Regions from separate parts of the Brevibacillus sp. 7WMA2 genome, predicted to be linked through region 1. Evidence: riboswitches for the same ligand, from Rfam matches in the RefSeq annotation. Region 1 holds a riboswitch; each other region holds the start of a gene.
The links. Region 1 has a riboswitch for thiamine pyrophosphate ahead of thiT (energy-coupled thiamine transporter ThiT). Riboswitches for the same ligand answer to the same signal wherever they lie in the genome.
Positions count from the first base shown of each region.

Region 2: linked by a shared signal. The riboswitch ahead of thiC (phosphomethylpyrimidine synthase ThiC) and the one ahead of thiT (energy-coupled thiamine transporter ThiT) in region 1 are both predicted to bind thiamine pyrophosphate.
Region 3: linked by a shared signal. The riboswitch ahead of GOP56_RS06640 (thiamine phosphate synthase) and the one ahead of thiT (energy-coupled thiamine transporter ThiT) in region 1 are both predicted to bind thiamine pyrophosphate.
Region 4: linked by a shared signal. The riboswitch ahead of thiO (glycine oxidase ThiO) and the one ahead of thiT (energy-coupled thiamine transporter ThiT) in region 1 are both predicted to bind thiamine pyrophosphate.

Region 1 covers NZ_CP048799.1:5,045,311-5,053,198, forward strand. Annotated here, with positions in the region: gene licT (BglG family transcription antiterminator LicT) at 1-269, shown strand, start outside; gene GOP56_RS21775 (beta-glucoside-specific PTS transporter subunit IIABC) at 616-2,502, shown strand; gene GOP56_RS21780 (aryl-phospho-beta-d-glucosidase) at 2,586-4,001, shown strand; gene GOP56_RS21785 (helix-turn-helix domain-containing protein) at 4,360-4,581, opposite strand; TPP riboswitch at 4,955-5,066, shown strand; gene thiT (energy-coupled thiamine transporter ThiT) at 5,293-5,859, shown strand; gene GOP56_RS21795 (bifunctional transcriptional activator/DNA repair enzyme AdaA) at 6,120-6,692, shown strand; gene GOP56_RS21800 (hypothetical protein) at 6,874-7,392, opposite strand; gene GOP56_RS21805 (nitroreductase family protein) at 7,500-7,888, opposite strand, start outside.
Region 2 covers NZ_CP048799.1:1,884,083-1,891,970, forward strand. Annotated here, with positions in the region: gene GOP56_RS07015 (phosphodiester glycosidase family protein) at 1-829, shown strand, start outside; gene GOP56_RS07020 (low molecular weight protein-tyrosine-phosphatase) at 925-1,392, shown strand; gene GOP56_RS07025 (HEPN domain-containing protein) at 1,520-2,386, opposite strand; gene GOP56_RS07030 (peptidylprolyl isomerase) at 2,450-3,133, opposite strand; gene GOP56_RS07035 (hypothetical protein) at 3,242-3,391, shown strand; TPP riboswitch at 3,514-3,630, shown strand; gene thiC (phosphomethylpyrimidine synthase ThiC) at 3,756-5,534, shown strand; gene lpdA (dihydrolipoyl dehydrogenase) at 5,672-7,084, opposite strand; gene GOP56_RS07050 (dihydrolipoamide acetyltransferase family protein) at 7,089-7,888, opposite strand, start outside.
Region 3 covers NZ_CP048799.1:1,796,820-1,804,707, forward strand. Annotated here, with positions in the region: gene thiE (thiamine phosphate synthase) at 1-351, opposite strand, end outside; gene GOP56_RS06630 (thiazole synthase) at 348-1,124, opposite strand; gene thiS (sulfur carrier protein ThiS) at 1,128-1,343, opposite strand; gene GOP56_RS06640 (thiamine phosphate synthase) at 1,432-2,121, opposite strand; TPP riboswitch at 2,435-2,544, opposite strand; gene GOP56_RS06645 (hypothetical protein) at 2,661-3,017, opposite strand; gene GOP56_RS06650 (GNAT family N-acetyltransferase) at 3,557-4,150, shown strand; gene GOP56_RS06655 (UbiD family decarboxylase) at 4,291-6,054, shown strand; gene nadE (NAD(+) synthase) at 6,215-7,042, shown strand; gene GOP56_RS06665 (lipoate--protein ligase) at 7,237-7,888, opposite strand, start outside.
Region 4 covers NZ_CP048799.1:4,459,045-4,466,932, forward strand. Annotated here, with positions in the region: gene GOP56_RS19225 (efflux RND transporter periplasmic adaptor subunit) at 1-487, opposite strand, end outside; gene GOP56_RS19230 (glucose-6-phosphate isomerase) at 734-2,092, shown strand; gene GOP56_RS19235 (excisionase family DNA-binding protein) at 2,096-2,326, shown strand; TPP riboswitch at 2,337-2,448, shown strand; gene thiO (glycine oxidase ThiO) at 2,557-3,687, shown strand; gene GOP56_RS19245 (DUF3888 domain-containing protein) at 3,761-4,522, shown strand; gene GOP56_RS19250 (glycosyl hydrolase family 18 protein) at 4,589-5,641, opposite strand; gene GOP56_RS19255 (YugN family protein) at 5,826-6,239, shown strand; gene GOP56_RS19260 (NAD kinase) at 6,361-7,164, shown strand; gene GOP56_RS19265 (Ig-like domain-containing protein) at 7,275-7,888, shown strand, end outside.

The DNA of each region.
Region 1 (7,888 bases):
ATTTCAATATTGAAGTGGACGAGGAATCCTTGCATTATTACCGGTTTATTACCCATCTAAAATTTTTCGCTCAACGTTTGTGCAAGGAAACCCATATGGAGAGCAGCGACGATTTCTTATACGAGATGGTCAAAAGCAAATATAAGGAAGCTTATGAGTGTACGAAGAAAATCAAGCGATACATTCAAAAGGAATATAAGCATGAGTTAACAAATGAAGAAGTGCTTTATCTAACGATTCACATCCATAGAGTGGTAAATAAAAAGTAAAAATGAAAGCGTTGACATTATCAAGAGGACATGATATTTTATAAGTAACTTAATAAGACAAGTTCTTATTGATTAGGATTGTTACTGGTTAAGCAGGCAAAACCTAAATGGTTGTCTATTTATATGGACAGCGATTTAGGTTTTTTTTAATTTCATACTACTAGGATTGTTACTGGTAAGCAGGCAAAACCTAAATGTTTATTCATGTACAGACATGTTTGTCGATACGTGGGTAGATGTTTGGGTTTTTTTTATGAGATGATGCGAAACTTTTGATCAATTGGGCCCATTTGAACAAGTGCATTGCTTTTATCTCAGTCATGTTAGGAAAAGGATGTGTTTTTCTATGGATAAAGAAAAAGTAGCAAAGGAAATAGTAGCGCTTGTTGGAGGAAAAGAAAATATTGCACACGTTACCCATTGTATGACCAGATTGCGCTTTAACTTGCATGACGATCAGCTTGCTGATAAAGAGAGGCTGGAGAAGACAAAGGGTGTCATGGGTACCATGAAAAGTGGAGGTCAGTTTCAGGTCATCATTGGAAACGATGTTGCGCAGGTTTATAAAGAGATAATGAAGAGTAGCGATATAGCTGCAAGCATACAAGGAAAAGAGAAGGGGATGCAAAAGAAGCAAAATCCGATAAGTGCGATTTTTGATGTCATTGCAGGGGTGTTTACACCGATTCTTCCAGCGATAGCTGGGGCAGGGATGATTAAAGGTCTCTTGTCTTTAGCGGCAACGTTTGGCTGGATGTCGCCCGATGACAGTACCTATCAGATACTAAATGCGATCGGAGACGGTGCTTTCTACTTCCTACCGCTTATCTTGGCTTTTAGTGCGGCAAATAAATTTGGAAATAATCCTTTTATTGCTGTTTCTGTCGCAGCCGCCGTTCTCCATCCGCAATTGACAGCCCTGTTAGGTACAGGGCAAAGTACGAGCTTTATGGGGATACCGGTAACAGCCGTTACCTATGCTTCATCGGTTATCCCAATCGTCATTACGATCTGGCTGGCATCTTATGTGGAAAAATTCGTAGATAACCTAATTCATAAATCAATGAAGCTGATTTTAGTACCCATGCTTACCTTGCTTATTGTAGTACCACTCATGCTTATTGCCATTGGACCAATTGGAACGATTATTGGAAATGGACTTGCATCAGGCATTATCGCGTTGTTTGATCATGCAGGATTGTTTGCGGGATTGCTGCTTGGCGGAACAATGTCTCTTATTATCATTACCGGCATGCACTATGCGCTGATACCAATTATGATTGGTTCCGTAGCTCAGCTTGGCTACGATTACATTCTTCCGATTATGTTCGTCGCTAACCTAGCTCAAGCAGGCGCAGCCTTTGGCGTATTCTTAAAATCACGGAACAAGGAATTTAAATCAATTGCCATGTCTACAAGTATCACAGCAACGATGGGTATTACGGAGCCAGCGATGTATGGGGTCAATATGAGATTGAAGAAACCGTTCATCGCGGCGTTAATCGGTGGAGCAGTCAGTGGAGCCTTTATCAGCTTATTTAAAACAAAAGCTTATATTGTAGGCGGAAATGCAGGATTGCCTGGGTTGCCGATCCTCGTTGGGGAGACATTCTGGTATGCGATTATTGGTCTTATCATTGCTTTTATTGTTGGAGCAGTCATGACATATATTCTAGGCTTTATTGATATACCAACCAATGAAGATCAGGAAGAGTCGAAAGAAACAGTAGAATTCATCGGATTAGAAAAAGAAGGAACAACAGAAAATGCGCTTGTTCAAAATGAACAGATTTGCAGCCCAATAGCTGGTGTTGTTCATCCTCTACAGGCAGTCAGTGACCCCACCTTTTCTAGAGAAATTATGGGAAAAGGATTAGCGATTGAACCCGCAGAGGGACGTGTTGTTTCGCCAGTGAATGGAACTGTCGTCTCCATTTTTAATACGAAGCATGCTATAGGGTTAATCAGTGATGCTGGAGCAGAGGTATTGATTCATATTGGAATAGATACCGTTAAATTGGGGGGCAAACACTTTACCGCCCATGTAGAGACAGGTCAGCAGGTAAAGGTAGGGGAGCTGCTCATTGAATTCGATCTACAGGAGATTAGACAGGCAGGCTTTGAAACAATAACACCTGTGATCATCACGAATACAGACCAATATCCAGAGATCGAACCTTCGAGTCTAGCTGAAATAAAAGAAAAAGAGCTTTTGCTTACCCTGCGAGTCTAAGGGTTATGAATTGTTGATCCATCACCTTGTTTATATCGAAATTTTGCATAGATGCAATTCTACTTATAAGGAGGAAATAAGTTATGACGAAAATCGTGAAGAAATTTCCAGAAGGCTTTCTATGGGGAGGAGCGGTCGCGGCTAATCAGCTAGAGGGCGCTTATCAAGAGGGTGGCAAAGGTCTTTCAACAGCAGATGTGTCACCAAGAGGCATTATGTATCCGCATAATGAATCAATGGAAGGCTACTACCCTTATCATGAAGCGATTGATTTTTATCATCGCTATAAAGAAGATATTGCCTTGTTTGCAGAAATGGGCTTTAAATGCTTCCGCACCTCGATAGCTTGGACAAGAATTTTTCCGAATGGTGATGAGCTGGAGCCAAACGAAGAAGGCTTGAAATTCTATGATCAATTGTTTGATGAAATTAAAAAATACGGTATTGAGCCGGTAGTAACGATCTCACATTATGAGATGCCACTTTATCTGGTGAAGCAGTATGGAGGATGGAGAAATCGGAAGTTAGTTGAATTCTATGAGCGTTTTGCCAAAACACTCTTTAAACGCTACAAGGATAAAGTGAAATACTGGATGACGTTCAATGAGATTAACGTTGTGCTACATGCGCCATTTACGGGTGGTGGACTTGTATTGACAGAAGGTGAGAACGAGAAGAACGCGATGTATCAAGCGGCTCATCATCAGTTCGTGGCAAGCGCTTTGGCTGTAAAAGCATGCCATGAGATCATTCCTGATGCTCAGATTGGTTGCATGCTGGCTTATTTGCCAACCTACCCACTAACAAGTCATCCAGAAGATGTATGGAAAGCATTTACTACGGATCGGGAGACCTTATTCTTTACCGACATTCAAGTGAGAGGCTACTATCCATCCTATACGAAGCGCTATTTTGCTGAAAATGATATTCAAATCGTTATAGAGGAAGGCGACGAAGAGCTATTGCGCACGTATAAAGTAGACTATCTAGGTTTTAGCTACTATGTAAGTAGAACGGCAACAGTAACCCCTGAAAAAGCTGGAGAGACAAATGGCAATCTCATCATGGGTGGAGTAAAAAACCCGTATTTGAAAGCAACAGATTGGGGATGGGAAATCGATCCGAAAGGTCTGCGTATTGCCCTTAATATCTTGTACGATCGATATCAGGTGCCACTGTTTATTGTGGAAAATGGATTAGGGGCAGTTGATGTTGTAGAAGACGGGGATGTCATTGTGGATGATTACCGCATTGCATACTTAAAGGATCACATTGCGGAAATGAAAGAAGCGATTGCAGATGGTGTTGACCTGATTGGTTACACAACATGGGGACCAATTGATTTAGTTAGTGCCTCCACTGCAGAGATGAAGAAGCGTTACGGATTCATTTATGTAGATAAGGATAATGAAGGAAAAGGAACTCTGCGAAGATTGAAAAAGAAAAGCTTCTACTGGTATAAAAATGTCATTGCTAGTAATGGAGAAGTATTAGATTAAAATGCTAGAGGCGCTAGGTTTTTTATAACCTTTGCGCCTTTTCTTATTTTGATAGAAAAGTCATAAATAAAAATAAAATATAAAGAGTGGTCTGGAAGTTTCAGTACGCTCTTTATATCCTCTATGAATGGACTGGATTAATCGGACAATCACGCTCTTTTCTACAAACAAAGCAGTGGATTTTCTTTGCGCCACTAACCGCTTTTATGCTTGCGGTTCTAGGTTTTACTCTAATTGTAAATGCCATGAAGAAGCGATATGAAGAGGCTTATAATCGAACACCTTATGTCTAAAGAATGAAAAAATCCCCCCTTCTCTTCAAGGATTTGAAGAAAAGGGAGGCAGTTCACCTGAGCGGTCAAATTTTTAATTCGCCAAGCCTTACCAATTCTACTACGGCTTGTGACCGCCCTTTCACGCCCAATTTCTGCATGACGTTACTAATGTGATTTCTGACTGTTTTTTCGCTAATGAAGAGCTGTCCTGCTATCTCTTTTGTGGTCTTGTCTTGGACCAGGAGTTCAAACACTTCTCTTTCGCGATTAGTTAATAACGGTTTACTTTGGTCGCTACTCTTCAAAACGTGCCACCCCTCCTTGTGGGCTCTACAGGAACAAGGTTGAGGGATACAGTCACCTTATCCTATGTCAGGGGGAGTGTGTTGGTGCCGAAGTAGCAGGCTTTTTAGGCTTTTGCCTTACATACTATTCATAGGATAAGTGGGGGGTACCTCGGCCCACTCAATTTCTGTTTTTTTCCTATATCTTGTAAAAGATCTAGCTTGTTTCAACTGATTTTTCGCTTTTGTTAGATGCAAAGTCATAGAACGTACCATTGAAAAAACAATTATAATGAAGCAAATGAAGCAAATGACGCTTCAAAGAAGTACTTTGCAAAATAGTAGTAATATGTTATGGTATTATTTGAATTTGTAACATTGAAAACGAAATAAGCATGTACTAAACGGGGGCCGGGCAAATACGGCTGAGATTGTAACAGAATGCGTTACTGACCGTAGAACCTGAACTGGGTAATGCCAGCGGAGGGAGAGGTAGCTGACTTCAAGTGCGAAAGCTGTAGCTCTATCGTCGAGATAGGGTTGTATCGCCGAGTTGAGAACCATCCGTCTAGGGTGGTTTTTTTGTGTGTAAAACATGAAAAACGCTCTTTACAATCAACTGGCTGATACAATTTGCTCTAATTTGTATTTATAGTCTATATAAACTTGAGTTGGACCCTTTCTATTTCTGCTGCTTACATACATACTGCATCAGAATGAGGAGGAATTGAAATGTCACGAACACGACTGGTTATCATGATGGAAATAGCTATCATGGCAGCAATAGCTGTTATTTTAAGTAAGGTAAAGTTGTTTGCCATGCCTCAAGGGGGAAGCGTATCGCTGGTAATGGTACCGATAGCTCTCTTGGCGTTTCGCCGTGGTTGGGTAGCAGGCGTAATCACAGGCGGGCTAGTAGGCATGGTTAAATTCTTTTTTGGTGGCGAGATGGTCCATCCGATTCAAATGGTGTTAGATTATCCTCTATCCTATGCCGTGCTAGGCTTTGGTGCGTTCCTGTACGCTAGTAAGACACAAAGCAAAGCAACAAAAATTGTCTCCATCTGGGGAGGATTGCTAGTGGGAATTGCGCTATGCTTGGCTATTCGCACGACTTCAGGAGCTGTTTGGTTTGGGAGCTATGCCCCGGAAGGAACACCTGCAACACTTTATTCCTTCAGTTATAATGCAACTTATCTGATACCTGAGTATGTGATTACGGCTTTGGTCGTTACATTACTAGCAAATGGGGCACCTCAATTGTTTCAGCAGAATGCGGGCGCTTATCGACGTACATAATAAAGTAGTTTATAAAAAAGCGAAGAGAAGGGAGCTACTTCCTCTCTTGGCTTTTTTTAATATTAGTGAAAATAAAAGCGGTTTGTTACAAAAAAATATTCGAAAGAACGTGAAAAGGTATGGTTTTTTATTATGGAAAAAGTTACATAATTGTGAAATTAAGAAAAAACTATCGAAATTTTGCTCTTTCATTCCCAGTTGCTTACTAGAAGTAAAAACATTACGTTATACTGAGGATTGAAGGCTAGGAGGGATCGTGGATGAAAGAGGAGTTCTGGAAGGCGATAGTAGAATGCGATCCAAATTATGATCAACTATTCTTTTATGGCCTTAGCACGACGGGTATTTTTTGCAAGCCGTCATGCAAATCAAGGACACCCAAAAGAGAGCATGTGAAGATTTATTATGCGGCGTCCGATGCCATTGCTGCAGGTTTTCGTCCTTGCAAGCGTTGTAGACCATCTGAACCAACCTGGAAATCAGCGGAAGAAGATGCGGCGACCCGTTTGCTAGAGATGATTCACGATTGCTATAACCAACCCGTAACTCTGCGTGAAATGGCGTCACGTCTCTATGTGAGTCCTTTTTATTTGCAGCGTTGTTTTTCTCGTTGTATGAAGATAACGCCAGGGAAATATTTAACGCGCATCCGAATAGATGAAGCGAAGAAGCAACTACTAGAAACAGATCGAAATGTTTCCATGATTGCAAGCAGAGTAGGTTTTCGTAATAGTGCCTATTTTGCCGCTGTTTTTCAGAAAGAAACAGGTTGTACACCTACTCAATACCGCTTACAGCAGAAGAAACAGGGAAAAACAGGGACGACACGCTAAGTGCATCTGCTGTATAACGGGAGAACATACATATAAAAAAAGAATGGAAGAACAGAGTTGAAAGCGTTTCTGTATGCTTGCAGAAACGCCTTTTTGTACGAGGAAAAGACAGATAAAAAGCACCTCCTGTCATGTCGCGAGATTCGCAAACTAAGAGGTGCTTTTTGTCGTGTCTACATTTTTACCTTCTCTCACCCATGATGCGCTCTAAAAAATAATCGACTGTTACAGCTAATATGCCAACAAATAAGGGAGTTAATGGTGTTAACAAGACACCAGGAATCCATGTGGTATTCACGAGATAAAAAATGAAGGTCGTTGCTAAAATTTCAGGTATCAATTTCCAATTTCTTGAGATATGTAGTCTTTGCATTATGTATAAAAGGACTGGTTCAAGAATTAGTTCGTACAGCATTAACATGAAAAAGGAGACGACTGCAAAGGAAACGAGTGTCCAGAAATCAGATTTGTCGACAAACATAGGAAATAGAGTGCCGACTGTCCAGAGAATCGTAACCAATAAGAACACGACGATAGCGCTTGAGAATAAAACCAGCAAAGTTGCAATAGCGATAGCTAGACCATTAATCCAGAATCCGCCTTGCTGTCGATCCCCACTCGTCACAGCGCGTCGAAATAAAAAAAGTCCCGCTGTCGCACACAAGCCCACCAGTATGGCAAAAGTCATGTGGTTTGTCATATGTATCATCACCTACTATAAAAATAATACGTAGCAGGTGAGGGAAATGTTACAACAAAGCGGGGAAAAATGTAACCTTTTTGTAACCGTTCGAAATATGCCAAAGTTTACTCGACCCAGGTTGTTTTTTGAGTGATAGGCTTTCGAGCAGTTCGAGGTGTGGCTTCATCAGTTGGATAGCCAATAAATAAGGAACCAATTACTTTTTCTTGATCAGATAGGGACAAGAAGGCTTTGAGACGTTCATCCCTAGCTAAACCTACACCACGTGTACGCCATACAAAACCTAGACCTAGCTCAAAAGCCATCAGCCACATCGAATGAATAGCGCAGCTTACAGCATAATCATTATCAAGCGAAGAAGCTTCGTCGCCTTCTATGATTTGGGATGTAGCGACTATAATGAGAGGGGTGGCCAGAACATTCTTCATGGACTCTTCTACTAAATGAGGTTTGGTAGGAAAGCGTTCAAGCAAGAAATCCTGAGCTAGCTGGT
Region 2 (7,888 bases), 2.2 Mb from region 1:
TCGTGCGGAGATTAATAATCCCGAAGCGATTAACTCCGTTTCACCTACAGAGGTAACTACTCCGCCTGGAAAAGAAGAAGAAAAACAAGAAGAAAAGCCTGTTCAAAAAGAGCTGACTGAAGTTGTTCCAGTAGAAAAATACTTCAATCCCGCTCATTACTTTAAAGGATACGTTATGAAGGTTTCTGATCCTAACCGAGTCCACTTGATTCAAACAACCGGTGCAAAAAAGAACCGGGGTAAACCACGCGGTGAATGGATTAGTGAATTCTCAGAACGAACGAATGCAATTGGTGGAGTCAATGCAAGCGGCTTTTATGACCCCAATTTTATGGGGTATGGCAGCCAAGCAGCTGGACTAGTGATCGTAGATGGAAAACTGCTTCAAGATTACAATCCATCCGGCGGGGACACCGTGCTTGGAATTGATTATAACGGCAAGCTAATCACAGGTCGTTATACCTCTAAAGAGCTGTTGAAGATGAATATTAGAGATGCTATGTCATTTCGACCACAATTGGTAGTAAATAGGAAGAATCTTTTTGCTGGAAAAGATCCGATTAGCTGGGGAATCGCTCCCCGTACGGCTGTAGGCCAGATGGCTGATGGCACCATCTTGTTCATTGTGATTGATGGTCGTCAAAAGCACTCTATTGGGGCTAGCATGAAAGATATGGCTGATCTGCTCGAAGAATATGGCGCTGTAAATGGAATGGCTATGGACGGCGGTACTTCTTCTATGATGGTTGATAAAGGCAACGTTCTTACAAAATCCGCAAATGGCGACCCACGTGGTCGTTGGTTACCAAACGCATGGATGGTATACTAAGAATAGGCATGTGAGTAGGTTAAAACAAAAAACCTCGGCGAGCTTGATAGCCGAGGTTTTGCTTTGTACAAATTCAATATAAGGAGGTTTTTCATATGGTACGTGTGTTATTTGTTTGTCTAGGCAACATTTGTCGATCACCCATGGCAGAGGCAGTTTTTCGTCATCATGTACAACGCGCCGGACTAGAGCCATTCATTGAAATTGATTCAGCAGCGATTGGCAGTTGGCATGTTGGAAATCCTCCACATGAAGGGACTCAACTAGTCTTAACGAAGCATAACATTCGTTTTGATACGATTGTTGCTAGACAAATTCGTTCTGCTGATTTTCAACAATTTGACTATATTGTATGCATGGATGATTCCAACGTAGAAAAATTGCGTGCTTTTGCTCCAGATGCTAAAAATGTTACCAAACTGATGGATTATGCTTCCGCTTATAAGGAAACAGAAGTCGAAGATCCCTATTTTACAGGTAGATTTGATTATGTGTATGAGTTAGTCGAAGCAGGTTCGATTGGTTTAATCAATCATATTCGTAATAAATACCATTTATCTTAATAAAGCAAGCCTGTGTCATTATTCGTTTTGTTTATTTGCCAAAAAAGCAGCCACTCCCGGAAAAAAGAGTAGCTGCTTTTCTTATTTAGGAAGGATTCCCCTGCTATTTATCCACTTTATTTCATTTCTAAGGCAAGACTATATGCTCAAAATAAGCAGGTGAAAACTCCTCCTTGTACGTTCTGCCTGTTAACACCAAATTGTCTAGTTGTTCCCTCAGCTTTTGTAGTTTGGTTTTTTCTAAAGCTAAATTAATAAGGGTAGCTCTGGCAATCTGACGTAATATCTGTATTTCTTCTTTGATTGTATTACCTAAATCCTTACCGCTATGAACCACTTCAGAACGATGGTTGTAGGAGCTTTTAATAAAATTGGCAATCCTAATCCTTTCTTCAGGTGTTTGCCCCAGATAATAAGCAATTCTTGTTCGTACCTTGTACGTAATCTCTCCCTTTTTACCATCTGGTACAAACAAGGACTCCAAAGCAATCCATAAATCTAATAACTCATCCTCCAACGATTTCTTTTCTAAAGCTAATAAATATCTGCGATACGGAACGGTTGGAAACGAGATATCTGCATTCATGAGACGCTTGAACAATCCCTCTATTTGATCGGTATATATAAACTTAGGACCATCTAATGAGCGTTTTAAATAATTAATCCCATACCGATTTTCTTCCATTGTTAATAGATAAGGGATCGAACAAACCCCTTCGCCATTCGCCATGTTTAAGCGATTCTCTATTTCAGCTATAAAAGGACGATCCTCTTTTACTTTTAAGGTAGGATACTCTGCATAGAGAAACAATGAGTTTGGTTTTACCTTCTCTTCAAAATGAAGCCGATTCTCGTTCATCTGTGGACGCAAGCGCTCATGACAAATCTTATACAAGGGCTCAAAGCCGGATACCAGAAAGAAATCCTCACTAAGCTGTATACGAAGTGGTTTATCTGTTATGGTATTAAATACGGGTGCAATCAAGGTTGGCATGATGATCCCTCCATTCGCCACGGCTTTATAGGGTATGACTCTTATAAAGGCTTCTGGCCGTTTTTACTTAGATGCTGATCCTTGTTCCTGACTCAAACGCTTAATGATATTTTCATTCTCAATCATATCCTCTTGCTTGTCCGCATACAACAATCCATAATGGGTTAGCATAGTAGAAATTTGATTATTATCCGTTAAAATGACATGCAGAACAGCTTTATTTTTGAAATCATAATACTCCAGAACTCTTCCTAGGTCGCGTGTTGGCGCTCCATATACCTTTTTGATATCCTCTAGAGTTAGTTGCTTTCCAGTCTCAAGATTTTTCATCAAATCTCCGCGTTTTAACATCACTTGGGCAGCTACTAATGTAGGATTAGCCGTTTTGGTAAAATATAAGGGGTAGGCTTTATTCCATTTTGCCCCTGTTAGTGGGTTGATCTTGATAAAAGCTACTTCTTGCTCTACTTCTGGATTTGGTCCATTCTCTTCTTTTAAATTGGTACGAAAATTACTTTTAATGGTCTTTTTTTCTACAGCAGGTCCATATATTTTTTCCATCTGAGCTAGTGTCGTTTTCCCAATCGTAGCTTGCTCTGTAAACTTGAGCTCAGCTGTGAGATCTATCTGATTAACCTTTATATCTTGGGCTTGTTCAGTAGGCGTAGTATTTGATTGATTTCCACTACAGCCTGTTACAAGTAATAAGCTAGCTAGCACTGCCATAAACATCGATCTTTTTTTCATGAAAATCTGTCCTCTCCTGTTTAACTATAATTCACAGCGTTACAAACACTTCCCTGTGCATGCGATACCAATTTCCCTCCCATACTAATCACGAAGGAGCTGATAAGGATGGCAAAAGATGATTTCTTAGTAGAAAATCCGCATCAAACATATAATAACCAATTTCAAGGCTTAGAACAAACCGGGAAACCTTTACCAGGAACCAAAAAGGTAAAGCAAAAGAATCATTCCCGTCAAGTTAAAACACGCGAAGGATAATCCTCTACTAACAAACCGCTTGTCCTTGGCCGGATTGGCGGTTTTGTTTATTTGTCCCACACGTAACGTCCATCAGTCCTATTGACCCACATTTTCCCATATGATATGGTAAAAGGGCAACTACATATGGATACGGGAGCTTGGATGAAGCCAGGCTGAGAGGGTGGAGAACTCTGCTACCGACCGTGAAACCTGATCTGGATAATGCCAGCGTAGGAAACGATCCCATACGAATGACTTCGTTTATTTCAGCATGTTTATTTTGTATGGATAAGAGCCGTCAGCCTTTGCTGTATGGCTCTTTTTTAGTTTGTCGCTCCTACCGTCCCTAGCTAGTTGCCAAATGATGTTGGGAGGTATAGCAATGTCTATTTTATCAACTCCGTCTTTTTTTCCAGCAAGTCGCAAGAGATATGTGACAGGCTCAAGGCCTGATCTACTGGTTCCGTTTCGTGAAATTATGCTTTCCCCTACTGTTGATCAGCAAGGGCGCGTTACTCCAAATGCTCCTTTGCAAGTGTATGATACGAGCGGACCCTACACAGATGAAACACTGTTTGAAACGATTGATCTAAGCAAAGGTCTTGCACCACTCCGCTCTCCTTGGATTTTAGAGCGGAAGGACACAGAAACATATGGAGTCTCCAAAAATCTTGCCCCTACAAAATCAAAGGCCGCTAACCCGCTTCCTGTTCAAGAATTTGAAAATCGTCCATCTCTGCGAGCACGTAAAAGAAAACGCGTCACTCAGCTGCATTATGCACGTAAAGGCATCATTACACCTGAAATGGAATTCGCAGCGATACGTGAGGGAATAAAGCCAGAGGTAGTACGTCAAGAAATTGCCAGTGGACGCGCCATATTGCCGGCTAATATAAATCACCCTGAGCTTGAGCCTATGCTTATTGGAAAGCAATTTTCGGTAAAAATAAACGCTAATATTGGAAATTCGGCTGTTCTTTCCTCCATAGAAGATGAAGTTGAAAAAATGGTCTGGGCAATTCGCTGGGGAGCGGATACCATCATGGATTTATCGACCGGTAAAAATATTCACACGACACGTGAATGGATTTTACGGAATGCTCCTGTACCAGTCGGAACTGTACCATTGTATCAAGCTTTGGAGAAAGCGGGAGGACAACCAGAGAATTTATCCTGGGAATTATACCGGGATACGTTAATCGAGCAAGCAGAACAAGGTGTGGACTATTTCACAGTACATGCTGGACTTTTGCTTCGTTACATCCCCCTTACCATGAACCGCGTGACAGGAATCGTTTCGCGAGGAGGTTCCATTATGGCCTCTTGGTGTCTTACCTATCATCAGGAGAATTTCTTGTATACACATTTCCGTGAGATTTGTGAAATTGCAAGTGCTTACGATATCTCACTCTCCTTAGGGGATGGTCTGCGGCCGGGGTCCATTGCGGATGCCAATGATGCTGCTCAAATGGCGGAATTAGAAACCTTGGGTGAACTAACGAAAATTGCCTGGGAGTATGATGTTCAGGTCATGATCGAAGGGCCGGGACATGTTCCTATGCACAAGATTAAAGAAAACGTAGACATTCAGCAGGATATTTGTCAGGAGGCTCCCTTCTATACGTTAGGGCCGCTTACAACCGATATTGCCCCCGGATATGATCACATTACCTCTGCCATTGGTGCTGCTATGATTGGCTGGTTTGGTACTGCGATGCTATGCTATGTAACACCGAAAGAACATTTAGGATTGCCTAATAAGCATGATGTAAAAGAAGGGGTCATCGCCTATAAAATCGCAGCGCATGCCGCCGATCTAGCAAAAGGTCATCCCCTTGCTCAAGCATGGGATGATGCGATGTCAAAAGCACGATTTGAATTTCGCTGGCACGATCAATTTCATTTATCATTAGATCCCGAGCGAGCACGCGATTATCATGATGAAGCCCTTCCCGCTGAACCAGCTAAAACAGCACATTTTTGCTCGATGTGTGGGCCGAAATTTTGCAGTATGAAAATTAGCCATGAGTTAAAAGGAATGGTTGATAACAGTCCATTGGCAGATAAAAGTACAGCAAGTCTTGAAGATTCTCTCATTGAAACAGGACTTTCTCAAAAGGCAGAAGAGTTTAAACGCTCTGGCTCTAAAATGTATACCTGAGCTCTTTTATTAGCTTGTATTACACAGTATACTGTACACCCTGTTTTCTTTTTCTTGTAAGCTAATATGATCTTCTTTTATGAGTAAAGAAAAAAGGTTGCTGGAATAAACCAGCAACCTTTTTTTATAGAAAGCAATTATTTTACCACTACGTGGATCGGACGACCAAGCGCCATTTCCGCAGCTTCCAATGTTACTTCGCCCAAAGTTGGGTGAGCATGGATAGTTAGCTCGATATCTTCTAATGTAGCACCCATCTCAATAGCCAAAGCTACTTCAGATACGATGTTAGAAGCATCTTCCCCAACGAATTGTGCACCGAGAACTACTCCTGTTTCTTTGTCAGCAATGATTTTTGCAAATCCTTCGCCGGCATTAACAGATAGAGCACGTCCGTTAGCAGCATAAGGGAAACGACCTACAACTACATCTAGACCTTGTTCTTTTGCTTCTCTTTCAGAGATACCCACACTGGACATTTCTGGATCGGAGAATACAACAGAAGGAATGCACTTGTAATCCACTTCAGCCGCATGTCCCGCAATTGCTTCAGCAGCCACTTTACCTTCATAAGAAGCTTTGTGAGCTAGCGCAAGACCTGGAACAATGTCACCAATCGCGTAGATGTGTGGTAGACTTGTACGACCTTGTTTATCTACTTCGATCAATCCGCGCTCGTTCATTTTCATGCCGATTGCTTCAAGACCGATATCATTTGTGTTTGGCTTACGGCCAACAGTAACTAGTACGTAATCAGCTTCAAAGGACATTTCTTCTCCTTTTACTTCTGCTTTTACGACTACACCGTTCTCTGATTCTTCCACGCCTTTTGCAAGAGCTTTGGTATGAATTTTCACGTTGTGTTTTTTCAAACGACGTTCAACTAGACGAGTCATGTCTTGTTCAAATCCAGGTAGGATATGGTCTGCACCCTCAAGGATTGTAAGTTCTGTGCCAAATTTAGCAAGAACTGTACCTAGCTCAACCCCGATGTATCCACCGCCGATAACTACCATGCGTTTTGGAATTTCGCCAAGACTTAATACCTCAGTAGAGGACAATACTCGCTTGCTCCATTTAAACGCTGGAAGTTCGAACGGACGAGAACCGGTTGCGATAATCGCATTGTTGAACTTGAATTTAAGGGACTCATTATCGTTATAAACGCTGATTTCATTCTCAGACAAGAAGAACGCTTCCCCAGAAACTAGACGTATTTTGTTTCCTTTGAACAAGGAAGCAACCCCGCCAGTCAATTGTTTCACGATGCCGCTTTTCCATTCTTGTACTTTCGCATAGTCAACTTTTACGTTTTCCATGGTAATACCCATGCTAGCGCCATGCTGTGCATTTTCATAAACGTGAGAAGCATGGATAAGAGCTTTTGATGGGATACAACCCACGTTCAAGCATACGCCACCTACGTTAGCACGTTCTACTACAACTACGCTTTTCCCCAATTGAGCTGCGCGGATTGCTGCGACATAACCACCAGGACCTGCCCCGATGACTACTACGTCAATTTCTTCTACGAATTCTCCTACTACCATGTTGTTATCCCTCCATAACCAATAGTGTTGGGTTCTCCAGAAGCTTTTTGATATAGTTCATGAAACGTTGCGCTGGATCTCCATCGATTAGACGGTGGTCAAAGCTTAGAGACAACGCTAAGACTGGTGCAACAACAATCTCACCGTTTTTCACTACTGGTTTCTCTTCAATGCGACCTACACCCAAAATAGCTACTTCAGGATGGTTGATCACTGGAGTGAAGAACATTCCACCAGCAGAACCGATGTTTGTGATGCTGAAAGTAGAACCTTTCATTTCATCGGCAGTTGCTTTACGGTCACGAGCTTTACCAGCTAATTCGTTAATCTCAGCAGAGATTTCGAAGATGGATTTATGATCTGCGCCTTTAACTACAGGTACGAGCAAGCCGTCTTCTGTAGATGTTGCAATACCAATATTATAGTACTTTTTGAAGATGATTTCTTGTGTTTCATCATCCATAGAAGTGTTAAGGATTGGGAATTTTTTCAAACCAGCCACTACTGCTTTCACAATGAATGGAAGGTAAGTTAATTTAATTCCTTGTTCCATAGCTAGTGGTTTACCTTCTTTACGTAGGTTAACCAAGCCAGTAACGTCTACTTCGTCAAACAAAGTAACGTGTGGAGCTGTGTATTTAGATTTAACCATCGCTTTAGAAATAGCTTTACGGATACCTTTCAAAGGTACGCGCTCTTCTAATTCGAAAGCTTGTGGAGCGTAGTGTTGTGTAGGTGTAGCTGCTGCTGCTTGAGAAGCAGTTGGTGCTGCAGCCGCCGCTGGTGCTGCTGCTTGAGCAGGTG
Region 3 (7,888 bases), 2.1 Mb from region 1:
CATCTCAGGAGGAACTAATTGTTTAACCTGGGCAAACGGCATATCCTCATGTCCTACATGCACCCCGTCAGCCTGAACCTTGCAAGCCAAGCTCACATCATCATTAATCAGAAAAATGGCATCGTATGTATGACATAGCTTTTTCATACGAATCGCAATTTGCTCTCTTTGAATCGCATCGCTGATGGAACCAGCTCCTTTTTCCCGCCACTGAACGCATCCGACTCCCGCTTGAAGTGCCTCTGTCAAGATACGAAACATGTTTTCAACGGAGTTCCTGCAATCTTGACTACCTATTACTAAATAGATACTCCACTTTTGAGATAAAAGAGCGAGACGAGCCAGCTTCATGTCAGCATTCCTTCTATCGGACTACTAGCGGAAGCATAGCGTTTTCGAGGAATGCGTCCTGCTAAAAAGCCTTTTCGTCCAGCCTGAATCGCTAGCTTCATTGCTTCTGCCATTCGTATAGGGTCGTGTGCTAACGCAACTGCTGTATTTAATAATACGCCGTCTGCACCTAGCTCCATCGCTTGCGTTGCATCTGAGGGTGAACCAATTCCAGCATCTACAATGATGGGAACTGTCGCCTCTTCGATCATAATGCTAAGGTGCAGAGGATTAAGAATACCTTGACCAGAGCCAATTGGGGAGGCACCGGGCATTACAGCATGAACGCCTACTTCTTGTAGCTTTCGCGCAAGAATAGGATCATCATTGGTATAGGTTAAAACAGTGAAGCCTTCTTCCACCAATAACGCAGATGCTCGCAGGGTTTCTATTGGATCGGGCAATAACGTTTTTTGGTCTGCAATTACTTCTACTTTAATCATGTCGCATAATCCGCTCGCTTTTGCTAAACGTGCAATACGTACAGCCTCCTCTGCGGTGGTTGCTCCTGCTGTATTGGGGAGCAGTGTATACGCTGAGAGGTCAAGCGATTCTAAAAAGGTAGGCTCGTTTCCTTTTTCCAAATTTAAACGACGTACCGCAAATGTGATAATTTGCGCTTCAGAGATCGTTACTGCTGCTCGCTGAATTTCCAAATAAGGAAATTTCCCGGTACCAATTAAAAAACGTGAGCTAAATTCATACTCTCCAATTCGTAAAGTCGTATCCGTCATCGATTATCCTCCTCCAACAAAATGAACTATTTCTATGCGATCCCCATCCATTATGGCTGTATGGGCATAGCTGGAACGATCAAGGATGATTTGATTGTGCTCAACAACCACTATTCTTTGCTCCAATCCATAATGAACAAGCAATTGCTCTACAGTCGTATCTTTTTCTACACTTGTTGCTTTCCCATTAACCTGAATCTGTACTGTGCTAGCGTGCAAAAACGGTCACCTCGTTTCTTGCGTGATTGTTTTTACGCCTATCTTTTCCAGCGTTTGGCGTAGCCTAAGCAAAAATCGAATAGAGTAGCTACTGGATAGCATTTTCTGCTGTTTTATCAAGCTGATCACGGTACTCTTTCATCCTTTCTTGCGGTTGTGCTGACTGCATGATCCCCGACATTACAGCAATACCATCCGCTCCAGCCGCTATCACGTCCTTAACACGATGCGGAGTTATGCCGCCTATCGCAAGTAGTGAGATACTAGGAGCTAACAGTTTCCGCATTCGCGTTACAAAGGGAAGACCACGCGGTTCTACGCCGGGCTTACATTCCGTCACAAAGACATGCCCCGCTATCACAAAGGTTGGAGGACGGCTTGGTACGATATCATGTTCTGTCAATGAATCGTACTGGTCAGAGGGTTGTAACGATTGTACCGACAAGCATTCCTGATCGTTATGAACCGAACAACCCAGCAATTGGTGGGGGGCCAGCATACGACCTGCCAAGCTGGCATGCAAACTTTGCTGTCCAAGCTGTACACCGCCGCAATGATAAGCCATTGCTACATCCACACGGTCATTTACGATGATTCGATCCCTTGGAAAAACATCCGACAAGAGCCTGATCCATTCAGCTAATTCCCTTGCTGTCCGCTGCTTTTCCCGAATGTGTAGATAATCTACTCCTGCTTGGTCTGCCTTCTCTATAATGGGCAACACTTCTCTGAGAGTTTGACGCCCTGTGGTAATGAGATGAAGCGAGCGTGCTCGCAAAAATTCAACTCCTTTCGCAAAAACATTCGCATATGCCTTTTCTTGTTGTTTGAAACGAACCTCTATAGCTGACCGATCTAGTTGGACCATTCATGGCCTGACATCAAAAAAGCCTCCGCTGTCTTTTCGGATAGTACCGAAATGGATAGCGGAGGCTAAGCTGAACTAGCTGTTCGTAAGCTGATAATCATTAGTAGCTTACTGCTTTTTTGATCCATACTGTAAACGGCTACAGGTTGTTTTTTATAAAAAGAAAAACCACCCGTAGCGGATGGTTTCGTATGCATCTGAAAGAACAAAGTTATCTTCACTCTGTTCTCGGTTGCCCTCTTCCTCCGCCGGTATTAACCAGATCAGGTTCAACGGTCAGTAACGCATCGTGTTACAATCTCAGCCGACAGCTCGGCCCCCGCTCGGTACAAAGTTATAAAGTTTTGAATTCGCTTTTACAGTACCACGTCACTACTTATTTGTAAACAGATAGATTTTCTTTAGAAAAATTCTCGTTCATTGTTCACACCAGATCATTCTACCTCGTATCAGTGTGTAATCATTCCCTTATTCATTGCCTGCATACACTCTTCTAACCATCCCAGAGCCTTGGCCTGCTCCGGTACTTCTCTTACTTCCCGATATGCTTGTTCTACCAGCTTTTTTACTAAAAATAAACTGGAGAAATCTAACGCCATCACCACTTGTTTAGGCGGCTGCGTCTGTTCTTTTAAAGCCTCAACGCCATCTAATAAAATCGCCGCTGTCTTCTCAGCCACCTCATTTAGTTGCTCATGCTGTCTTAATTCATCGTAAAAACTATCATACAAACGGCACAAGATTAAAAATGCTTGTGTGCTAAGAACTACTTCGTTTGCATGTAGGTGCATCATTGAGTCTTCCACAAGTATGCCTCCGTCTCTTCCCATCTATCTGCCGTAGATTTATTTTTATTATAGCATGAATGTTTCCTCTAGGTGGCATTTTGCCCAGTTCTAGCCTTACCATACTGTACATTGAATACAAATCAAAATAATCGTTCTATTACAAAAATAACATTTTCATGTATACAATCAAAGTCCCCTTCTCTTTCTCTAGAAAGGGGACCTTGATGTTTTACACACATTTATGCTTTATGCGTATTTCCATTATCGCGAATGTTACTGTTTTGGTCATTGGTATCTAGCGTTTTCCCTCTGTTTTTCGCCTTATTTTTAGATTTGTTGTTCTTGCTGGACATGGTTTGACTCACCTCCCGATTGTTCGGCTTAGTTTCCCCGATGTGAGTGAAAGTTACACATGGAGGTGGATTTCGCTCCCCTAAATCATCCAGCTATCAATGTACAGCACTCCTAAAAAATGAGTTGCTTCTCTGCTGAATACCTTTTAATCTGTTGATAGCAAAAAGGATTCAGAACTTTCACATAGATAAGGGGCCAATTACATGCTTGTTATTACTCCCATTCCACTACAAGGAACTTTCGTGGTACTCGAACCGCTACAGCCAGAACACGAAGCAGAGCTTCAGCAGGTCGGAAGCTTTCCCGAAATTTGGACCTTTTTACCGAAGGCAATGGTTACAAATGAGGACTGGAAAGCCTATTTTAAAAAAGCATACGATGCAAAGGATGCAGGAGTAGAATTTCCTTTTATCATTAGGGAACGTTCCTCCCAACGCATTATTGGTACTACGCGTTTTATGAATATTTCAAGTAAGGATGATCACTTAGAAATTGGTTCAACCTGGCTTACTCCACGCGTATGGAAATCAGGCGTGAATACGGAATGTAAATATTTGTTGCTAAGCCATTGCTTTGAACATCTCGGATGCGTTCGCGTTCAAATTAAAACCGATTCTCGCAACGAAAACTCACAACGAGCTATTCGGCGAATCGGGGCTACCTATGAGGGCACGCTCCGCAAGCATATGCGTCTGGCCAATGGTTATGTCCGTGATACTGCTATGTTTTCGATCATTGATTCAGAATGGCCTCAGGTAAAAGAGAAGCTGGCCCTTATGATGCAACGTTACTCATAGAAAAGTACACCCTTCTTTGAAAAAAACCTCCCCATTTCGCTCATTTTATACAATCTTAGGCTAGATCAATGCAACCAGTTCGTGTACAGTTAAGAATAGAGATCAACAAGCGATGATAGATTATGAGGTGACCTCTTTTCATGCATACAAATTTACGAACTTTTATCCAACAGCTTCGCGATGAAGGACAATTATTGCAGATTGATACTCCTGTCGATCCCTATTTGGAATTGGCAGAAATTCATCGTCGAGTCATTGATGAACAAGGGCCAGCTCTTCTTTTTACAAATGTTAAAGGGAAAAGCTTCCCTATTGTAACCAATCTATTTGGAACCCGTGAACGGGTCGATATGGCATTCGGACCAAAGCCAGAAAAGATCATTCAGCAATTAGTAAGTAACATGGACAAGCTGATGCCCCCGAAGCTCTCTGCCCTTTGGGGATTACGTGATCCTTTATTAAGTGTCATGAAAACAGGTACGAAAAACGTATCGTTAAAAAATGCTCCTGTCGCTCAGGTACATACAACTGATGTCAATTTACATGAACTACCGGCTATTACTAGCTGGCATGAAGACGGGGGACCGTTTGTTACATTGCCACTTGTCTACACAGAGCATCCCGTCAGTAAAGAACACAATCTGGGGATGTATCGTATTCAGCTATATGATGAAAATACTACGGGTATTCATTGGCAGATACATAAAGGTGGTGGGTTCCACTATTATGAGGCAGAAAAACGTAACCGTGCTTTGCCGATAACCCTGACAGTTGGCGGACCACCTGCTTTGATTGTCTCTGCTATTGCTCCATTACCGGAGATGGTTCCGGAACTTATTTTCTCCTCTCTCTTAATGGGAGAAAAGCTAGGAATGACCGATGTAGATAATCATCCACATAAAATTATTTCGGAAGCAGAATTCGTGTTTGGCGGTATTGTCCCTCCGCATGTTCGCCGACCAGAAGGACCGTTTGGCGACCATTTTGGCTATTATTCCTTAGCTCACGACTTCCCTGTCTTCCATGTGCAGCAAATGTGGCGCAGGGAAGATGCCATCTATCCAGCTACGGTGGTTGGTAAGCCGCGCCAGGAGGATTTCTTTATTGGTGAATACCTGCAAAGTCTGCTGTCACCGCTTTTCCCTGTGGTCATGCCTGGAGTGAAGGCTCTTTGGACGTATGGGGAAACCGGCTTCCATGCATTAGCAGGAGCAATCGTACGCGAAAGCTACTATAAAGAAGCAATGGCCCATGCCTTTAGAATTCTAGGGGAAGGTCAGCTTACATTAACTAAGTTTTTGATGGTAACGGATGTGCATTGTGACCTATCGCAGTTCAGTAAGTTTTTAGAGATCGTGTTAGCTCGTTTCCAACCGGAACGTGATCTACTGATTGTCAACGATACCTCCAACGATACACTTGATTATACAGGACGCAAATTTAATCATGGTAGCAAAGGGGTAATGCTCGGCATTGGCGATCCTGTTCGTGACCTGCTACACACTTATAACGGGCCGGACATCCCGCGTTTTCCTCATGTAGAGGTTTTTTGCCCAGGCTGTCTCGTAATTTCAGGACCAAAATTTGAAGATTCCCCGCAAATAGGGGAAGATTTGATCGCTTATGCCAATGAACATGTAGCGGACTGGCCTATGATTTGTATCGTTGATGACGCTGCAATCTCTCGCAAGGAAAGCAGCTTCCTCTGGACAGTCTTTACGCGCTTTGACCCAGCAAACGATCTTTATGCCAAATCAACTATCGTACGCAATAAAATCCGTTATGAAGGGCCATTAATCGTAGATGCTCGTATGAAGCCGTTCTATCCAGCAGAAGTCGAAACCCGTCCAGACATTGACAAACTGGTCAGCAGACGTTGGAAGGAATACTTTCCTCACCTGTAAGTAATAGTCCTTGTGTGCCGCTTCTAGATCGGCGTACAGGAAATAGACAACCTCCTACCTCAGATGACAGAGGAAGGAGGTTTTTCTATTACCAGATTTACTTTGCAAGGAAAACCCATATAATATAAAAGAAGATAGTCGGAGCAATGGAGGGATAAGCATGCGACAAAAACAAATTCAAGCGGAACTGGATGTGCAACCGACCATCGATCCGCAGCAAGAGATACGATCAAGAGTGGAATTTTTAAAACAATATCTGCTTGCAACGCACACCAAAGGGTATGTACTTGGAATTAGTGGTGGACAAGATTCTTCATTAGCAGGTCGTCTCGCCCAATTAGCCGTGGATGAGATTCGCCAAGAAACTGGTAAGGATTATAGCTTTATCGCTGTTCGATTGCCATATGGAGTTCAACAGGATGAAGATGATGCCCAGCGTGCGCTCGCTTTCATTAAGCCCGATCGCACGGTTACGGTTAATATAAAACCAGCTGTAGATGCTTCCGTACAAGCCTTTGAGGAAGCTACTGGAGAACAATTATCTCACTTTCTTAAAGGAAACATTAAAGCACGCGAACGTATGAAGGTTCAATATGATCTAGGCGCCCACTACCAACTATTAGTGATTGGAACAGACCATGCGGCTGAAGCGGTTACCGGCTTTTTCACTAAATTCGGAGATGGTGGTTGTGATGTAACACCTCTCACAGGCCTTAGCAAGCGTCAGGGTAAACAGGTATTACAAGCTCTTGGTGCAGAGGAATCTCTCTATGCCAAGATACCTACAGCAGATCTTGAGGATGATAAACCACTTTTACCTGATGAAACAGCGCTGGGCATGTCCTATGAGCAATTAGACGATTACTTGGAAGGGAAATCTGTTCCAAGCGAGATTGCTGAAAAAATTGATCAGCGTTACCTTCGTACAGCACACAAACGCCACCTTCCCGTTACGCCATTTGATACATGGTGGAAGGAACAAAAATAAAGCTCGTTACATAGCTGGGAGGGCAAACGATGCTTGCCCTATCCGAATACCTAAAGGCTTATGATGTAAGCAGGTTAGCAGATTGATGCTGCTAGCCTGCTTTTCATTTATAAAAACCAAAAACAAAAAAACAAGGCGAAATCATCACCTAGTTTTTTTATAACATGCATCCTGAATAGGAATGTCGTAATTTGCTATTCGTTGTCATGGTCAAAAAACAGCGTCAATAATTCCTCGACCGTAATAGCCCCAAAATAGGTTGGCAAATGAAGTGACTCCAAAACCTCACGGATCGCTTTCTTCTCCATCGGAATATCGGTAAGCTTTTGCTCAATATCAGATACTTCCCCTACTCCGAAGAAATCGCCATAAATTTTTGCGTGTTTGATTTTTCCCTTCTCCACATCAAGGCGAAGCTCAATCGTTCCTACCGGAAAACGTTTGGTTTGTTGGAAATTGCTCTTCGGTGATTTTCCATAATTCCACTCCCAATTTTGGTAGCGTTCCTTGGATAGTTCATGGATGTTTTTCCAATCCTCTTCAGTCAACACGTATTCACTTACTTCACCCTGAGCAAAGATGGAGTGTAAAATTTGTTGTTTAAACTCTTCGATAGTCATTGGTTTCTGTAAAAATTCTGTGATATTAGCAACTCTACTACGGATTGACTTGATACCCTTCGATTCAATTTTAGCAGCATTCACCTTCAGCGCTGCTACTACATTCTCCATTTCAGAGTCAAATAAGAGAGTACCGTGGCTAAACATGCGTCCCTTCGTGGAGTATTGAGCGTTGCCCGAAATTTTACGTTCACCGACTTGAATATCGTTTCGTCCACTTAATTCA
Region 4 (7,888 bases), 590 kb from region 1:
AATCAGTGGCAGGAGAAGCACCAGCCTCTACCAATTGTTTGGTACGGTTGTATTCCTTCTCGGCAGAGTCAACCTTTTCTTTCTCTTGACGAACGCGTTCTTCCTGTTGGGCAATCGTTTCAGGTTCTTTGCCTGATTTAACACGATTTAGTTCAGCATGCTGCGAAGCGATTTGCGCATCAATGGATGCCATTTCGCTTGATAGATCGGTAACATCTATACGAGCAATGACTTGATTTGCTGTAACCTTGTCCCCTTCTTGTACGTTAAATTGCAGCAAGGTCCCATTATTTGGGGAGAAAAGCGTAACCTCTTGCTTTGCTTTAACCATTCCTGATGCCATTACTTTGTTTTCAATGCTTCCTTTTACAACAGGAATGACGGAAACAGGAAGGCCTGTTGCGTCGACAGCGGTCAATTTCAAATAACCATAGGCGCCGGCGACTAGTACTCCAGCTGCAATAACACCCCACCAACGTTTCTTCATAATAGCCTCCTTAAAAAATTTGTTTACAATGGATTTACGCATCAACTGCTAAATGGTTACAAAAATTTATGTTAAATCAGTAAAACGTAAGGAATAACATTATTATAATAATATTTAGAAGAGACTGATTTTGAAATTGACGTGATTCCGTTAAATTCTGCGTGATAGAATAGAGAGGATATCGCGTACAATAATAAACATCAGTTTATTATTAGTTGTGCAACTTACGATTCAGGGGGTATTATCGTGACAAAAGCGATCCGTTTTAGTTATGACAAAGCATTGCCATTCGTTTCCGAACACGAAATGAAGCATTTAGAAGCGGCTGTAGGGATAGCGCATCAACAATTACATGAGGGTACAGGTGCAGGTAGCGATTATCTAGGCTGGGTAGACCTACCGGATACATATGATAAAGAAGAATACGCACGTATTAAAGCGGCGGCAGAAAAAATCAAGGCTGATTCTGATGTATTGCTCGTTATTGGTATCGGAGGCTCCTACCTTGGAGCTAAGGCAGTAATTGATGTACTAGGGCATACATTCTATAACTCTTTAACAAAAGAACAGCGCAAAGCACCTGAGATTTATTTCGTGGGTAATAATATTAGCCCTGTCTATTTGACTCACCTTATGCAGGTTATTGAAGGCAAGGAGGTTTCGGTCAACATTATTTCTAAATCCGGAACCACTACAGAGCCAGCTATCGCTTTCCGTATTTTCCGTGAGTTCATGGAGAAAAAGTATGGCAAGGAAGAAGCGCGTAAACGCATTTACGCAACAACAGATAAAGCGCGCGGGGCTTTGAAGCAAGTAGCGAACGAAGAAGGTTATGAGAGCTTCGTTATTCCAGATAATGTTGGTGGACGCTTCTCTGTTTTAACAGCAGTAGGATTGTTGCCTATCGCTGTATCAGGTGCAGATATCGATGCCTTGATGAGTGGGGCACAGGCAGCTCGTCAGCGCTATATGAATCCAGCTCTTGAAGAAAATGAATGCTATCAATATGCTGCTATCCGCAATTGCTTATTACGTAAAGGGAAGCAAATTGAGATGCTAGTAAGCTACGAACCTCAATTCCATTATTTTAATGAATGGTGGAAGCAGTTGTTTGGAGAGTCTGAAGGGAAGGATGGTCGCGGAATCTTCCCGGCTGCTGCTGATTTCTCTGCTGACCTTCATTCTATGGGGCAATTTATTCAAGACGGCTCGCGCAATTTGTTTGAAACGGTGCTTTCCGTTGCACAACCGGCGACTGACGTTGAAATCATGCAGGATGCCGCTAATTTAGATGGCTTGAACTTCCTTAGTGGAAAAGGCATGGATTTTGTTAACAAAAAGGCAATGGAAGGCACGATGTTAGCGCACATGGACGGCGGCGTTCCTAACCTTGTAGTTGAATTGCCTGAGCTATCAGCGTATCATATTGGTGAGCTTCTTTATTTCTTTGAAAAAGCATGCGGCATCAGCGGTTATCTGCTAGGTGTGAACCCATTTGATCAGCCTGGCGTAGAGGCTTATAAAGCGAACATGTTCGCACTTCTTGGTAAGCCAGGTTTTGAAAAGCAGAAGGCTGAGCTGGAGGCCCGCTTAAAAGGACAGTAAACCATGTATTTAACTGTAAAGGAAACAGCTGCTTATCTGGATATGCCTGAATGGTTTATACGAGAAAAGATAGCGGAGAGACGTATCCGTGCCGTCCATAATGGTGAGGACTACTTTATTAATAAGGAGCAGTTTACTTATCATATGGAGGAGCTAGAGAGACTGAAGGCTTTTGAAGAGGCGGAAAAATTCGAGCCAATTCCTGAAAGCTATGATTACAAGGACGAAGATTAATAATTTCACATTGATCTACTGGGGGAGTCCTAACTTGCAGGGCTGAGAGGACAGAGCGTGTCTGTTGACCCTTTTTACCTGATCCAGGTCATGCTGGCGAAGGGAAGTGGTTAGATTTGGTGTTAAGTGATTTCCCACTTTTCCTACGCGGAGAAGTGGGTTTTTTCATTTCTTTGTGTAGAGAGCCAATCGATTCCCCACTCAGTAGATACGAGAAAGGGTGAAGAACAATGAAAAGCTGTTCAGACATCATTGTGATTGGCGGAGGAATTATTGGTTTGGCGATTGCCACGGAACTTGCTCATGTAGGCATGACGGTTACTCTCATCGAAAAGGGAGTGTTTGGAGGGGAGGCATCCGTTGCAGCGGCGGGAATGCTTGCTCCTTTAAAGGAATTTACGAAGCCAGGGCCACTTCTTGACATGGGAATACGTTCATTGGAGCTATATAAGAATTGGGTGCTTGAACTGAAGGAGGCTACCGGCATTGATTGCCAGCTATCTACAGCAGGTATTTTGACAGTAGCCATGACCGACATGGAGGAGGAGTGGTTGCAGGAGCGCTACCAGTGGCAAAAGTCTGAAGGTTATGATATCCGATTGTTGTCTGGAAAAGAAGTGCAGAAACAAGAGCCACATCTATCAAAAATGGTACGCCAAGCCATCTATTCTCCACACGAGGCTGACATCAATAACCGTCTGTTAGTAGAAGCCCTAGTGATACAGGCCAAAAACCGACATGTTCGTTTATTCCAAAATACTGCTGTAATCAGATTAAAGCATACTGGAAGGAAAATGACTGGCGTTGTAACAGAGAAAGGGGAGCTGGAAGCTAATCACGTGATTGTAGCAGCCGGGGCGTGGACTGCTGATATCTTACGTCAGGTGGGAGTGGATGTACCTGTCTATCCAGTAAGGGGACAAATCGCGGCGGTTGATTCGAATCATTTGCCTCTTTCCCATGTAGTCTTTGGAAAAAACGGCTATCTAGTGCCTAAGCAGGATAGACGAATTATTGTTGGAGCTACAGAAGATTTAGCCGGCTTTGATCGCTCTTCCACTGTTTATGGTGTTTCGAAAGTATTAACGGGGGCAATGTCAATTGTACCAGCGATTTCCGAAGCTCCATTTTTACAGGCTTGGGCAGGATTACGGCCTGCTACGGCTGATGGACATCCTATTTTAGGGCCAGTTCCAAACTGGAGTGGGCTAACGCTAGCCTGCGGACACTACCGGAATGGAATCCTGTTAGCGCCGATTACGGCGAAGCTGATCGCCGAATATGCCAGTTCAGATGAAACAGAGCATATGAATCTTTTCTTGCCTAATAGGTTCAGTCTTGTTTCGTCCGAGGAAAAATGAGGAGAAGGCGCTCACCCTTTTCATAAAGCATGGGAGTTTGAGGAAGGTTAACAGAAAAAGGAGATGATCGCAGATGAAGCAATGGGCAAATAGATGGCAGCATATGGCGATAGTTGCTTTTACTGTGCTTCTGTTTACTGTATCTACCTCTTCAGAGATCGCATGGGCTCAACTACCATCTCCTGTACCTTCTGATCCGATACAAGGAGCTCTTATTTTGACGATGAATCCCCATGTAATCAAAGCAATCACTGACTACTATGGTTATCCACGAGCCTATGATCTATCCTCAGCCAAGGTGGTAGGTGTCTCTCGTCTAACCAATCAGCCTCATTCCTTTGAAGCTGTTTTTCAGGTGAAAACCTATGAGAGAAATCATTCACCGCCTTTTGCAATTGAAACGATTAAGCTTGCAGTACACCCAAACGGGGTACAATTGACTGGATATTCTCATCAAGGCGACGAGTGGGAGGAAAAGCGCAAGGTGGAGGAGCAACAGGTACAAAAGGAATTTGAGGATTACTTTCAAATAAAACTGGCTGGCTATCAGCAAATCGGATATTACCAAATTGCTCACCAATATCGCGATGATCCTGATCATGCCTTACTCTTGCTGAATCAGGAATTGCTCTCCCAAAAAGAAGCGATTCAAAAGCAAGTTTATCTATTGCCTATGACCTTTCTTGGTAAACGGGACGGCTACATCTTGTATAAGCGACCAGATGGGCGGCAGATCGTCTATTTTCTGCTGAAGGAGCTAGGGACCTGGAAGCTGGATAAGATGAAGCATGTACCTAGTAAGGAAGTGTCGAAAGTCAGCTTGGCATTCGTATAGAATAGCTCAAAAGCCGTCAGCAACTTGAAATGCTGACGGCTTTTGGAATGGAAAAACCAGTTTCATTTATGACTTAGGAAGAAGCGCCGTCCAAAAAGTGTCATTCTCATATCCGAGGCGCCAAACGGCAAAGCCAGCCAGCTTGTACTTTAGAGCCAAGCTACGTTTAGCGGCGATACTATATTCATTCTCATACCAAAGGGTATGCCAAACGCCGTTTTTCATATAGTGCAGATAGGGCGATTTATATGTATCATGCCATGCTGGAACGGCTTGATTTTCCTTAATGATGGCAGGTATATTACGAAAGCTGATTGCCCTTTTTTTCTCGGTACTCCACTCGTAGCCATAGCTTGGAATACCCATTAATAACTTATAGGCTGGTACTTGAGAGACGCTATAGCGTATAACATCCTCCACCCAATTGTAGGAGGCAACTGGACCTTCCTCTGACCAAGTTCCATGCTCATCATACGTCATTAGTTGAAGATAGTCGGCCTTGGCACCCAGTGCTTTTAAATCAAAGCCATATACCCAGAAGATAGCAGGGTCATCGTTTGTTTTAGCAGGCACAGAGACGATTAATTGCTTTTTAATCGCATGAAGCTGGTCTGCTAAGCTTCCAACGAACGAGGAATAGGCCTGACGATCTTCGGCCGGAACATTTTCAAAATCAAGATTAGCACCTGACAATTGATTTTGCTGTACGGTGGTAAGGACTTGTTGGATAAAACGCGCTTTATAGTCCTTGTTGGCCAGGATCGAATGGACGATTTCCTTATCAAATAATTTTTTCCCATGATTCGTAATGACTAAAAAGCTGCCCTTTTTTGTATCTTTCGTTAACTGTAACGCTGTTTTAGGCAGGTCTCCTACCAAATAGCCTTCCTTGGTAGCATTGTAGTTAAAGAAGGCGACGTCAGAGATTCTATCCTGGTAATGATGCAGGGAGGTATAGGCGGCTAAATCACCTGGATAATTTTCGGCATAATAGCTAACTACCTTTTGTGTAGCCGTTACCTTTGGAGCTGCCGATACATTTGAGCCGGTGGCTGCTTCTAGCTGGCTTCCTCCGAGCGTAATTGAAAGTAGCGATAGTGTTAGCAAGATTCGTTTCACAAAAATAAAATTCCTTTCCGAGTAGGTACATGTTGTAAATTGATGATTTCTTCTTGTCCTTCCCTTTCGACACAGAGCATTGAATTCCTTTAAAAGTTACTGATGGTAAATGATGGATGCTAATTAAATCAAAGTGATTTGGAGAAGGCTATACGGATAAGAAGAAAGGAAAGGGGTAGCTTCGATGAAACAAATAGCAAGTCAAATTGAAGGGAAACAAGCGACATACGGTGATCTTATGGAGACGTTGGGGAAAGAAGGCTTTACTTTGTCCAATTGGGAATATAGAAGTGGCTTCTTGGATCGCAAGCTCGATGATAAAGGCATGGTGTTCTTACGTTTACCTGTACAGGTAGTGAGCGGCGAGCTGGATCAGCCTCAAGCTGTTTTACGCTTTGAACAACCATTTGTCCTGAAGCATATCTACCAAACCGGATCTGATGATGATACTGATTATGCAGCCGCTTCGGTCGTTTCCTCTATGTTTAATCAGTTTCAAGAACCCATTAATAAAGATGCGGATATAGAATCGACATACATTGTACAGGCTGAAGAACTGTTGAATAGATTAGAGCAGACGATATTTGCGGGAGAATGAGGAAAAGAGAAATTCTCGACCTTTTGTAAAATAGTTGTTAACTCATTTGCTGATAGCTACTTGCAATAGTATGATGAATATGAAATCAAGGTTATCGCAAAAGAGAAAGGATTTTAACGAAATGAAAATCGCAACGGTTTTACGTAATGATGATCATACACGTCAGGTGGATATAAGGTTGCGTGAAAAGCTGGCTGCTTCCACTTCGCGTTCCTATCGTTTTTTAGGTGCCAATAGTCAAGAAAAACCGGATATGGTTTTGTCTATTGGAGGTGATGGAACCATGCTGGAAGCTGTTCATCAATATGGATTCGAGCCGCATTATATTGGGATTCATACGGGCCATTTGGGATTTTATGCGGACTGGCATCCTGATCAATTGGATGAATTTGCTGAGGCCTTGGAACAGGTAGACCCTTTAATAGCCGAATACCCAACTGTTTCCTGTCAAATTCGCACCAAGGATGGACAGCTATTGGAGAAGTGGGCACTAAATGAACTAGTCATTCGCAATGCCAGCCTTTCTTCCTTGGTAGTCTCCGTTTTTATTAATGAGCAAGAATTTGAACATTTTCGCGGAGACGGTCTTATTATTTCATCGCCTTCAGGTAGCACTGCTTATAATAAAGCGGTGGATGGTGCCTTGCTGCATCCTTCCCTAGAGGCAATCCAGCTAGCAGAAATTGCTTCCATCAATAATCAATCCTATCGGACGATAAACAGCGCACTAGTTTTACCTAAGCACCATCAGGTAGAGCTGATTATTATGAATCCTGAAATCATGCTTGGCATGGATCGAGAGCAGGGCGTTTGGAAAAATGTTGATTCAATCACCTGTCGTGTTGGTCCTCAAAAGGTCAAATTTGCTCGATACAAGCGACTAACCTTTTGGGATCGTGTGCGTAAAGCTTTTATTCATGGTTAATATTACAAAAAATTGGTTTTTGGTCTTTACAAGTTCCCCTTCTTTGCCGATATAATTATATGAGATATCAATTTCATTTACGTTAATATAGTTAGAGGATGGGTGAACGAATGAGAAAGAATAGGTTTTATAAGATATTTGGATTGGGTTTAGCTATTTGTATGGCCTTTGGCATGCCGACTACTTCCGTTTTGGAAGCCGCAACCAAGCCTGCAACCAAGCCTGCCGAGAAGGTTCTGTCTTCTTTGAAGATTTCAGCCAATACTCTGGCACTTGAAGCAGGAAACACGAAATCACTTACTCTAAGTGCACAATACACAGTAGGAAGACCTGTTTCTGTCACTTCCAAGGCAGCTTGGAGTACGTCAAACAGTTCGGTAGCAACTGTTACTAACGGTAGAGTAAAAGCTGTAGGAGCAGGAACAGCGGTAATTACAGCCAGCTATATGGGTAAATCAGTTACCACGTCTGTAACGGTATCCAAAAAGCTGAAAGTATTGGAAGTAAGCTCGAAAAAAGTGGATTTGCTTCGAAATGATTCGAAAAAAGTTTCTGTGACAGCTGTTTATACGGATTCTTCCAAGGAAAATGTTACAGATAAAGTAACTTGGCAGGTAAAAGGTAATGCAGTTACTGTTGATAAAGGATTAATTAAACCAAAAGAAGCGGGTTCGGCTACGGTAACAGCAAGCTTTGGTAACAAAAAGGCAACTGTAAGCGTACA